DNA from 3 places in the Micromonospora sp. NPDC049004 genome. Region 3 is predicted to be linked to each of the others. Evidence: riboswitches for the same ligand, from Rfam matches in the RefSeq annotation. Region 3 holds a riboswitch; each other region holds the start of a gene.
The links. A riboswitch is a leader RNA that binds a small molecule or an ion and turns the genes downstream of it on or off. The one in region 3 is predicted to bind cyclic di-AMP.
Positions count from the first base shown of each region.

Region 1: linked by a shared signal. The riboswitch ahead of AB0B97_RS23660 (hypothetical protein) and the one ahead of AB0B97_RS02095 (transglycosylase family protein) in region 3 are both predicted to bind cyclic di-AMP.
Region 2: linked by a shared signal. The riboswitch ahead of AB0B97_RS19140 (C39 family peptidase) and the one ahead of AB0B97_RS02095 (transglycosylase family protein) in region 3 are both predicted to bind cyclic di-AMP.

Region 1 is NZ_JBEZFG010000008.1:120,137-124,051, forward strand. It holds gene AB0B97_RS23655 (hypothetical protein) at 1-82, opposite strand, end outside; gene AB0B97_RS23660 (hypothetical protein) at 204-1,223, opposite strand; cyclic di-AMP (ydaO/yuaA leader) riboswitch at 1,277-1,408, opposite strand; gene AB0B97_RS23665 (cation diffusion facilitator family transporter) at 1,550-2,467, opposite strand; gene AB0B97_RS23670 (AAA family ATPase) at 2,575-3,915, opposite strand, start outside.
Region 2 is NZ_JBEZFG010000006.1:86,649-90,563, forward strand. It holds gene AB0B97_RS19130 (polysaccharide pyruvyl transferase family protein) at 1-87, shown strand, start outside; gene AB0B97_RS19135 (alpha/beta hydrolase) at 106-858, opposite strand; gene AB0B97_RS19140 (C39 family peptidase) at 980-1,822, opposite strand; cyclic di-AMP (ydaO/yuaA leader) riboswitch at 2,056-2,197, opposite strand; gene AB0B97_RS19145 (hypothetical protein) at 2,481-3,248, opposite strand; gene AB0B97_RS19150 (hypothetical protein) at 3,374-3,745, opposite strand; gene AB0B97_RS19155 (acyltransferase) at 3,839-3,915, opposite strand, start outside.
Region 3 is NZ_JBEZFG010000001.1:496,514-500,428, forward strand. It holds gene AB0B97_RS02080 (BTAD domain-containing putative transcriptional regulator) at 1-879, opposite strand, end outside; gene AB0B97_RS02085 (peptidase inhibitor family I36 protein) at 1,060-1,461, shown strand; gene AB0B97_RS02090 (peptidoglycan-binding domain-containing protein) at 1,546-2,034, opposite strand; cyclic di-AMP (ydaO/yuaA leader) riboswitch at 2,494-2,638, shown strand; gene AB0B97_RS02095 (transglycosylase family protein) at 2,638-3,288, shown strand; gene AB0B97_RS02100 (hypothetical protein) at 3,382-3,741, opposite strand; gene dinB (DNA polymerase IV) at 3,857-3,915, opposite strand, start outside.

The DNA.
Region 1 (3,915 bases), on a different contig from region 3:
GGTCGGCTCCGAGCCAACCGAGCGAGGTGATGAGGTGCAGGGTGAGCAGCGCCTTGCGGGTGGCGGGCGGTATTCGCGGCATACCCGAATGCTGCCGGCCCGGCCCGGCCGGGTCGTCCGACCGCCGGCGACGTCCGGGGTACGTCCGCTGACGTACCCGGGGCCGGCGCACCCGCTCGACGGTGCGCCGGCCACCGACAGGGTCAGTACACCGACAGGTGTACGTGGTTGGTGTGGTCGCTGGAGGGGTCGCCGTTCCCCCCGCTGTACGACTTCCACCCGCTGCTGGGCAGCCAGATCTGCCTGTACCAGATCACGTAGAGCACGGCGAGCCGGTCGGAGTTGCGGATGAAGTAGGCGGCCAGGTTGCTGCCGTACGTCTTGTCGCCGCCGGTGGCGTCCCCGCCGAAGCCGCCCTTCTGCGCGGCGAAGTCACAGGCCCGACCCTTCGGGTGTTCGCCCGAGCCGCCCGAGCGGTGACAGGAGACGTACCGGGTGAAGCCGGCGGCCTTCGCCTGGTTGAGGGCGTGCAGGGTGCGGGGGGTGATGCAGCCGCTGGCCGGGGTGGGGTCGTTGATGCTGCACGACTCGGACGGCCAGGAGCCGTCGGAGTTGCGCGGCGCGGGCTGGGCGTTGGCGGTGGAGGTGCCCCGGTTGGAGCTGGTGTCGGCGGCGGTGGTGCGCGGCTTGCTGGTGGCCACCGTCAGGGCCCGTTCGGCCTGCTCCTTGCGCTTGGCCATCACCTCGACCTGCTTGCGCTGCTCGCGGATCTCGCCGTCCAGGGCGGTGCGGGTGCGGTTGGCCTCGTCCCGGGTGGCGTGCAGGTCGCGCAGCACCCGGTCCTCGTTGGCGGCCACCACGTCCAGCGCGGCCGCCCGGTCCATGAAGCCCTCGGGGGTGTTGGTGTTGAGCAGCGCCGAGACGGTGCTGAGCCGGCCGGTGCGGTAGGCCACGCCGGCGATCTCGCCGACCTTGCCGTTGCGCACGGTCATCTCGGCCTCGGTGGTCTTCAGCTTTGCCGCGAGTTGCTGCTGTCGCTGGACGGAGGTGTCCAGGGCGCGCTTCGCGTCCAGGTAGCCCTTGCTGGCGGCCTCCAGTTGGGCCCGCAGCGCGGGGGTGCCGCCCTCCTCGTCGCCGTCGGGTGCCGCGGCGGCCCGCAGGCCGCCGGGGGGAGCGGCGGTGGCGGCGCCCACCGGGAGGGCGACGCCGAGGGTGACCATCATGACGATCAGTGCCGCGAGTCGGGCGGCGGGTGGTCGTGCTGGTGCCACTACGCATGTCCTTCCGTCAGCCGCCGACCGGGTTAGCTGACGGGTTCGGGACGGAAGATCCCTACCGCTGACGCGGATGCACCCCAGGAACATGGTTCCCCGGTTCACCCTCTCGGGTGATTAGGCGGCGGCCGCCACCGGCGCCGGGAGGGCGCCGCCGGGTGGTGGCCGGGGACGAGCCTACCGGTGCAGGTGGGGCGTGTGCAGTCGATGTGACGGAAGGTGTCCGCGCCACCACCCAAAATGACTGCTGAACGGTCATTTCGTCAGGTAAGGGATCACCACTCGATCGAACCGCAGGCGTCCGGGGCGGCGCCGGGCTCGATCTGGAGCGTGGCGTGCTCGATGCGGAAGTCCTCCCGCAGGGCGCTGCGCGCCGCGGTGAGCACCGCGCCGACCTCCCCGCCGGGCGCCATGATCAGGTGTGCGGAGGCCACCTCCATGCCCGAGGTGAGCGTCCAGACGTGCAGGTCGTGCACCTCGACGACGCCGGGCACCGCGGCCAGTCGGTCGTGCACTGCGGTGACCTGGAGGTGTTCCGGGGCGGCCTGCACCAGGATGCGGACGGCGGCGCGGCCCAGCCGCCAGGTGCGCGGCAGGATGAACACGCCGATGGCGACCGCTACCAACGGGTCGGCCCACCACCACTCGGTGACCGCGATGAGCAGCGCCGCGCCGATCACGCCGAGCGAGCCGAGCAGATCGCCGAGCACCTCCAGGTAGGCGCCCTGGAGGTTGATGCTCTCCCGGGCGCCGGCGCGCAGCAGCGCGAACGCGACCACGTTGGCGAGCAGGCCGAGGACGGCCACCGCGAGCATCGGGCCGGTCAGCACCTCGTGGGGGTCGCCGAACCGCCCGATCGCCTCGATCAGCACGTAGACCGCCACGCCGGAGAGCAGGACGGCGTTGGCCAGGGCGGCGAGCACCTCGAGGCGGTAGAGCCCGAAGGTGCGCTGCGGGTCGCCGGTGGCCCGCCGGGTGGCGGTGATCGCGGCGAGCGCCATCCCGATGCCCAGCACGTCGGTGAACATGTGCCCGGCGTCGGAGAGCAGGGCGAGCGAGCCGGTGTGGAAGGCGGTCACGCCCTCGACCACCATCAGGGTGGCGAGCAGCCCGAACGCGGCCCAGAGTCGGCCCCGGTGCTGGTGGGCGGCGTTGGCGACCGACCCGTGGTGGTGGTCATGACCTGCTCCCACGAGATCCACCCTCCTTCGCCACCCGGGACCCGGTCAAATGTATGCTCACATCGCTATGTATGCAACTGTACGGGGAGGGTCCACCCGCCGACCCCGCAACCCGCAGGTCAGCCGGTCGGGTCGATGGTGGTGAGCCGCTGAGTGGCCCGCGAGAGCGCCACGTAGAGCGTGCGTACGCCGGAGCCCGGATCGGCCCGGATCTCGCTCGGGGCGACCAGCACCACAGCGTCGTACTCCATGCCCTTCGCCTCCAGGCTGGTCACCACCTGCAGCCGCGCCGCGCCGAGTGAGCCGAGCCAACCGGCGACCTCGTCGCGACGGGTGACCGGCGTGATCACCCCGACCGTGCCGTCCACCTCGGCCAGCAGGCCGGAGGCCGCCTCCACGACCGCGGTCTCCAAGCCGGCCGGCGGCACCACCAGCTCGACCGGGTCGACCCCGGTGGAGCGGACGGCGGTCGGCAGCGACAGGTCCGGGTAGAGCCGGCGGATCTCCGCCGCCGCCACCGCGAAGATCTCCGCCGAGTTGCGGTAGTTGGTGGTGAGCGTGAAATCGTGCCGCTTGCGCCGGCCCAGCGCCTGGTCCCGGGCGCGGGTCAGCTCCTCGGGATCACCCGTCCACGCGGTCTGCGCCGGGTCGCCCACGACGGTCCAGGAGGCCAGACGGCCCCGCCGCCCGACCATCCGCCACTGCATCGGCGAGACGTCCTGCGCCTCGTCCACCACCACGTGCGCGTACTCCCGGTAGTCCTCGGGACGCTCCCGGGCCGCCGCGCGGGCGGCCCGCTGCCGGTCGCTGGCGGTGCTCAGCTCGCGTACGCCCCCAGCGAGCTGGAACGGATCGCGCCGGGCTCGCGCCGGCTGCATGGGCTTGCCGAGCAGCGCGTCCAACTCGTCCAGCAGCGCCACGTCCGCGATGGTCAGACCCGCGGTCTCCAGGCTCTGGTACGCGGTGGTGAGCAGCCTGATCTCCGCGCCGGAGAGGATCCCGCCGGCGTACCGACGCAGCCGGTCCGGGCGAGCCAGCCAGCCGAGCACGTGCCGGGGGTGCAGGCGCGGCCACCACGCCTTGAGGAACTCCCGGAACTCCGGCCGCTCGGCGATCTCGCCCTCGAAGGCCCGCTGCTCCGGCAGCCGGGTGATGCCCACCGCGCGGGCCTGCGCCCAGAGCGCGGCGAACACACCGTCGAAGCCGGCCCGGCGTGCCTCGTTGCGCCGGGCGCCACGGTGCAGCGCGCGGTCCCGGATCCGGTCCAGCTCGGCCCGGTCCAGCCGCAGCAGCGTGCCCCGGTAGAGCAGCCGCAGCTCACCCGGGCCGCCCGGCACCGCGTCGCGGGCGGCGCGCTCCAGCACCCGGCGCATCCGCAGTGAGCCCTTCACCGCCGCCACCTCGGGCGGGTCGGTGCGGGTGGCGGTCATCCCGGGAAAGAGGGTGCCCAGCGAGTGCAG
Region 2 (3,915 bases), on a different contig from region 3:
GTCAGGACCCTCCACGCGAAGTCGCTGCGCGAGCGGATCAAGCAGGCCGTCGCCGGCCGGGTCCGTCGGACGCTCGGAGCCAGGTGACCAGCCACCGCATCCAGCTCACCCACGTTGGTACGGGTCGAGCAGCGCCAGCACGGCCGCCGGGTCCTGCACGTGTGCGTTGTGGCCGAGACCGGGCAGCGTGGCGACAGGTACGCCGTACGCCTTGAGCTGCTCGTCGGTGACCATCGGGTCGTGTTCCCCGCGGGCCAGCACCACCGGCACGTCGGTCGCCGCCAGCAACGCGGCCAGGTCGGGCTCGCCGACGCCGAAGGCTGTCGGGTCCATGGCGAGGCGCCACCGGCCGTCGACCTGACGCAACCCGGCGTCCACCATCGGATGATCCGGCGGGACCAGGCCGCCCAACCCGGAGACGCGCAGGTAGCGGCGGGCCGCCTCGGTGCGGCTGGCGAACCAGCTCACCGGGTATGCGGCGAGCTCAGCGGCGCGGGCCAGCTCAGCGGGCGACCAGAGCGCCTTGATGCCGAGCCCGACCACCGCGTCCACAGGTGTCCCTGCGGCGCGGGCGGCCAGCGCCAGGCCGACCACCCCACCCAGCGAGTGCCCGAGCACGACGAGCCGGTCGTCGGGGGCGAGGCCGGCGGCGATCCGGGCGGCGAAACCAGCAAAGGAGTACGACGGCAACGGGGCCGACCAGCCGTGGCCGGCGAGGTCCGGTGCGAGCCACCGCCCCGGCCAGTGCTGCTCCAGCAACGGCGCCCACGGCAGCCAGACGTCTCCGGTTGCCCCCATCCCGTGCAGCAGCAGCAGGACGGGCCGGCGACCGGTGCGGCCACCCGATTCATCCACCACGGCCGCAGTCTGCCACGGTTCGCGGCCGGGTACGAGAGTCGTCGATGGCGGCTGCCGGAATGCGGCCGCGGGCGCCGGCCCCTTGTGGGGGACGACGCCCGCGGCGGTCTACGTGCCTGGGTCAGGCGGAGTACCCCCGGGTGGCCATCCAGTTGGCAAGGTCGATCGTGGTGATCCAGTAGGACGGGTCGGCCGGGTTCGCCGAGTCGGCGATCCGCACGGTCCGGCCGTTGTCCTTGTACCCCACGACAGCGACGTAGTGACCGCCGCCGTAGGAGTGCCAGCCGCCGTCGGTGTCGGTGGCGTCGCCGACGACGTTGGCCACCACGCCCCGGCCGTCGGTGATGGCCTTGACCACATCGGCCTGGAGCCGGTCCATCTGGGCCGGGCTGGGCGTGCCGGCGAACATCCGGGTCCGGTACGGGGAGCCCTTCACCTCGGCGTTGAGCGCTCGGGTGGTGTCCTCAGCCGAGTTGGTGCCCATCTCGGTGGTGCCCAGCTCGGCACCGAGTTCCTCCTGGGTGCGGTCGATGCCGGTGGCGCTGAGCGCGTTGCGGGTGGCCGCGGGGCCGCAGTTGTAGTACGTGTTCTGCGCCTCGTAGTCGTAGTCGAGCACCTTGGTCGCGGGCGGCTTCGGCGGCTGCGGCTTACGGGTCAGATCCGGGTTGGCGCTGGCCTTGGCGGCGGGCGACGCGGCGCTGGTGGCCGGGGCGGCGGTCGTCGGCGCGGCGCTGGGGGACGCGTCGCGCGCGTCGCCGAGGGGAACGGCGGTGTCACTGCGCATCTCGGCGACAGTGGTCGCGGTGCGGTGGTTGGCCGGCGCGTCGTCGGCGCCGGTGAGCAGGGCGCCGGTGGTCGTGGCGATCACGAGGGCCGCGGCGGAGGTGGCGACGATCTGGTACCGGCGCTCGGTCGCCAGGCGACGGAGCTGACGCTGCATGGTGTGCTTCACGGGGTCCTCCACGGATCGGGGGAGAGCGGCACACCCACGGGCCGGACCGGTATCCGGGCAGGCGCCAGCGCGCGGACAGTGGTCCGCGGATGGTGAACCGCTCAGGGAAACGCCCGGCGGGACCGGGCGGGAAAGGCGATGACCCGGGGGTCAGCTCACCGTCACTGGACGGATGAGCGGGGGCACCGCTGCGCCGTGGAGGCGTGGGAACAACCGAGGGGTGGAAAGGTGCTGCACGGGTTTGGAACTCCTTCCGACACCGCCTACCGGGTTAGCTGACGGATTCGGGCGGGAAGATCGCCCTACCGCGGGCCGTGGCTCGCGGATTCACCCCAGACTTACTGATGGGTCCCCGGTTCGTTAATCACGATTGAGCGGGTCGGCGCGGCGTCGCCTGTTGCGATCGGTTACCGCACCGGACGGGACGACACTACTGGCCTGTTCGCAGCCTGCCAAGCCAGGTTCGCCTGCGTAAACCCGATTCGGTGCAGCAATTTCTGCGCGTATTGCCGATGATGTGACTCGATGGGACAACCGGTTACGGAGACGCCTACGGGCGACAACCGGACAGGCCGCCGATAACGCGCCACAATCACGGGAAATATCGAGCACAACGCGTCGGACGCCCGAATTCCGAACGACGTGACCGGGCTCACGTAACGGATCAGGCTCAACTCGCGCTAGCCGGGCGCCACCGTGCCACGGGGGCGGGACGGGACGCCCCGCTCGCCCCGGGTCGGGCGAGGGCCGGGCTGGGCCGCAGCCGCGCCGTTGCCGCGTACGCCTCCTCGGCAAGGGTGCGCGCCGACTCGGCGGCCAGTTCCGCGTCCCGCCAGGCGGCCCGCTCCGCGGTGGCGGCGGCCCGGTAGTCGGCCAGTCTCGCGTCCCGGATCGCCCGGCTGAGCAGCACCTCCTGCTCGGCCGGGTGCCGCCGGGAATCCCAGCCGCGCCGGTGGGCGAACACGTCACTGAGCTGCGCCATGGTCAGATCGCCCCGCCAGTACGCCGCCATCGCCGCACGGTGCAGGTAGCGCTCCCGGCAGGCGTACTCGGCGGGTGTCCGCGGGGTGCGCGGAGTGGGCAGCGCGCCAGAGCCGACGAAGCGGCGGGCGGCGGTGTCCGCCTCGTCGTACCTCAGCCAGGCCCGCTCCACGTGTTCCTGAGCGGTGAGCCAGGCATCGCGTCGCCGCCGGGCCGTCCTGGCGGCGCCGGTCGCGGCGACGGCCACCTCCTCGGCGTACCGGCGCAGGTCGTCGGCTTCGGCCGCGGCCACCTCGCGGGCGGTCGGCGCGGCCGGGACCGGGTCGTCCGCGGGGCGGTCCCCCAGGCGGGCGACCAGCACGGCGAGTACGCCCAGTGCCAGCAGGAACAGGGTCGACCAGATGGCGGCGGCCTGCGGCACCTCGGTCACGAACTGGTAGAAGACGGCAGTCTCCACGGTCGGCTCCTCGGGGAGAGCAAAGCGGGGGAGCCCCGGCGACGTGGCCACGGCGGGCCACGGATCGGCGGGGTCGGAGCAGGCGGATCGACAGGGCGCGACGACGGGACGCGTGTCCCGGTGACTCAGCGCCGGGGCGGACCCCGGGGAGCCCAGCTCCGCGAAGCGTCGACGAGAGGCAGCCGGTCGGACCCGGCCGCGGACACCGGCAGCACGCCGGTCGCGGCGGTGCCCTGGTCGACGGGCGGTGCCGGTTGCGCGTCGAACGACCCGGCCGGGACGAACTCCTCGGCGGCACTCGCACCGAGCGCCGAGGCCGGGTGCACGGCAGCCTCTGGCACGGCGCTCAGGGGTGGCACGGCGCTCACCGGTGGCACGGCGGCCGAGGACGGGCTCGCGCCGACCGCCAGGGTCGCGACCGCGGCGAGGCTGGTCAGCACCCGCGTAGCCCAGCGCGCCACCCACCACAGCGGACAGGTGAGCGCGACCGGAAGCACGTCCCCAACGCTACTGCCGGGCCGGCCCTGACGCACCGACCACGGGCGTGTCGGCGCACGCCGCGCCGACCCTGCTGACCAGGGTGGACGGTGTCAGCGCGAGTCGACGTACGGTGATCGGCTGTCGGTCTGGTCGGTCCCGCCGGGCCCGGCCTGAGTCCCGACAGCAT
Region 3 (3,915 bases):
CGCGTCCAGACGTGCCAACTCCGGACCGCGCCCGGCAAAACCCCGGACATCCGACGGCAACTGCGCCGGGACCGGGCGGTCCGGGTGGGGCCTGTTGACGAGGCCCGCTCCGGCGGGGGCGCTGGACGGCCCGGGAGCCGGCGCGGTGACCTCACCGCGCAGGATGGCCTGGTGCAGCTGGCGAAGCTCGACGCCCGGGTCCGCGCCGAGCGCGTCGGCGAGACGGTCCCGCAGCCGGGCGTAGTACGCCAGCGCCTGTGCGCCGCGACCGGCCGCGGCCAGCGCGTGCAGCAGCACGGCGGCGACCGGTTCGTCCAGGGGGTGGTCGTCGGCGAGCCGGGTCAGCGGGTCGATGACCGGGTCCGGCTCGCCCCGCCGCAGCAGGGCGCGGGCCCACTGCACCGCGGTGTCGGTGTGCCGGCGGTGCCAGTCCTGCCGGACCCGCGCCGCCCACTCGCCGGTCAGCCCGGCCAGGGGTTCGCCGCGCCACAGCTCCAGCGCCCGGCGCAACAGCTCCACCCGCTCGGGATCGTCGTCACCCAGCCGATCGGCCCGGTGCCGCAGCGAGTCGAAGTGCTGACCGTCCACTGTCTCCGGTGGCTGGTCCAGCAGGTACCCGCCGGAGCGTCGAACCAGAGCGTCCGGTGCGCCCGCGTCGGCCAGCACACGGCGGAGCCGGGCGAGGTAGACGTGCAGGTTGTGGCGGGCCCTGGGCGGTGGCGCGTCGCCCCAGACCCGGTCCACAAGCGACTCCACGTGGACCGGTCGGCCGACATCGACCGCCAGCGCGGCCAGGACGGCGCGCTGGCGGGCTGCTCCGGCGTCGACCAGGCGGCCGTCCGCCCAGACCTCGACCGGCCCGAGGACCCGAATCTCCATGAACCGCCGCTCGCCGCGCCGCCAGTCGGACAATCCGCCGACGAGCGGCCGGATTGAGGTTCCGGCAGGAATTCGTCGACCTGCCGCGCAGATCATGGTGGCACAGCGGCATCGATCAACGCGATGTCGGCAATTCGACTCACGGCCCGTCCGGTCGTGACGACACCGGAGGTCACCATCGTGCGAAGTGCTCTGCGAAGGTTCACGTCCGCCCTGCTCGGCGTGGTTGCCGTGGGCGCCACGCTCGCCGTCGCCCCGAGCCCGGCCCAGGCCAACTACGCCTGCCCCTCGGGTCTGCTCTGCCTGTACGCCGGGACCAACTTCAGTGGGGACATCTTCCTGCTCGACGGGCCGTACAACGGCTGCAACGACGTCCCGCTGCCCTCGTACTTCCGCAACCGGACCCAGTCGATCATCAACAACCGGCCGTCGGGCACCGTCTCCACCTTCTGGGACAACGCCAACGCCACCGGCCTGCTCGGCTACCAGCACGCCTACGGCTACCGGGCGAACCTGGCGTACGACACGGCCGCGATCGGGGGGAGTTGGAACCAGCGGATCGAGGCGGTCCGCGTCTGCTGAGCCGCGGACCGAACCGGGCAGGGGGGTGCACGACGGCGCCGGCCGGAATCCCACGGGGGACTCCGACCGGCGCCGTCAGGCGGCTCAGCCCGGGTAGTAGCAGACGTTCGGGATGACCGCCCCGCCGTTGACCCCGAAGATCGCGAAGCCCATGTACGCCCGGGTCTGCGGGCCGTACTCGCCGTCCTCGGCGATGTTCGCGTACACGATGTCCTGGTTGATGCGGTGCTGGGCGTACCGGACGGCCTCGCGGGTCTTCGAGCCGTAGTTGCCGTCGAGGGAGAGCGACTGCGAGTAGCAGTTGTTCAGCGCCTCCTGAAGCACCAGCACGGCCGAGTTCGAGTGGCCGTAGGTGAGATAGCACTGCTTGTTCCCGGTCTGCCAACCGATGGTCGGCACGTGCATGTCCGCGCCGCCCGGATAGCCGCCGACCCGGTAGAAGGTCAGGCTGGTGCAGGGGCTGGACGCCTGTGCGGCGGTCGGTGCGAGCAGGGTCAGGCCGGCGCTGGCCAGGACGGTCACGAGGGTGGCGGCGGCGCTGCGGCGGCCGATGCGGCTCCGGTGGATCGACATGCTCTCCTCCTGGGAAGGTGACCGGGATCGACCCGGTGTGCCTTCGAGCATCGCGGCCGCCGATCTACGGTTTCCTGCCCGAACGTCAATTCGCAAGGAGCGCGCACGAGGAGGGCGGCGCCACCCGCCCACCGGTGTGGGCCGCGCCCTCGGTCCCAGCCGGGGCGGTCTACTCCGCTCTCGGTCACGACACCCGGTCCTCCGCTTCGCCCGGACACGTCGAACTGCTCCGTCGCATCACCTCCGGGCTGCGTACGGACGGTGACATCCGGGCCTGATCGGAATCGGTCCATCATGGTCGGTGCACAGCCGCGCGTCGTCCGCAACCGCTGGCAGAGGCGCCCCGCGTGCACCGGTGAACAAGTTCACAAGCGTTGGGCGAGGGTCACCGACCGTGCCTACCGTCGGTCGAGTCCACCACCGTGGACACCACGACCGGCAACGCCAAATCCTGCCCCCGGTCGTCGGATACCGGAACCCCGGGCAGGAGCGGGGGACCCACGTTCCTCGGTGCATGTCACCTCGGGGTGAAGCCGCCACCGCGCGGCCGGGCTCCTCGGCCCGAACCCGACAGCTCACCTCGCCGGCGTGGAGGAACCACACATGACGTCTGTCTACACGCCCCGTCATCGACGGGTCACCACCCGCCGCGTCGCCGTCGGCACCCTGGCCGTCGGCGCGGTCACCGGCGCCGTCGCCCTCTTCGGGCCCGCGGCCCCGGCCCAGGCCGGTGTCAACTGGGACGCGATCGCCCAGTGCGAGTCCGGCGGCAACTGGAAGATCAACACCGGTAACGGCTACTACGGCGGCCTGCAGTTCTCCCAGGGCACCTGGGCCGGCTACGGCGGCAAGAAGTACGCCGCCCGCGCCGACCTGGCCAGCCGCGGCGAGCAGATCGCCATCGCCGAGAAGGTGCTCGACGGGCAGGGCATCGGCGCGTGGCCGACCTGTGGCCGCAAGGGTGGCTCGTCGGGCTCCGCCGCGAAGTCCTCGAAGTCCACCGCCGGGAAGGACCGGTCCACCGCGCCGAAGGACCGGTCGTCGCGCGGCGACCAGCCGGCGACCCGCAACCACGAGCGCACCGCCCCCGCGGCCGGCGGCGACACGTACGTCGTCAAGCCGGGGGACACCCTGTCGGAGATCGCCGACAGCCACCACCAGGCGGGCGGCTGGGAGGCCCTGTACGAGCGCAACCGGCAGCTGATCGGCGCCGACGCCGGCCTGATCTTCCCGGGTCAGCGGCTCGCCCTCTGACGTACGACACACGAACGCTCGGCCGGGTCACCGGCCGAGCGTTCGGTCGTTCGTCGGGCGCTGATCGCCTCTGAGCACCGTGTGTCGTCGCGGCTACGCCGCGGGGGCGGAGGCCCTCGACTCCCGGCGCGACGCCACCGCGTTGGCGCTGCGGTCCCACCGGCCGGCGGGTGCCGCGGCCTCGCCGGGCCAGCCCGTGCCGGCGTCGTCGCCGCCGATGGTCATCTCGACCGCGCCGGGGGTCCTGCGGGCCAGCCGGAGCGACTGCTCGGCACCCGCGCGGGCCGAGCACGGCCAGGACTGGCCGGCGCACTGGAGGTTGCGGCAGTGGCCCTCGTCGTCGGGCTCGTGGGCACTCAGCACGTCGACCGCCAACTGCCAGAGCAGGGGGTCGGTCACGTCGTGCGGGCGTTCGGCGTGCCGGCTCGGTCGGTTGCTGGTGTCGTCGGACATGGTGGCCCCCCTCGTCAGGCTGTTCCCCCCAAGGGTCACCCGTGAGCCGCCGGCTAAACCGTCGACCTGCTGTGATGTGTCTCCGGTCGCAGCTGGCCGGCCCCCCACACGGGGCTCAGTCCGGCAATAGCGGCATCTCGACACCCGGGTCCCGGCCGAGGAGTACCGCCCGGG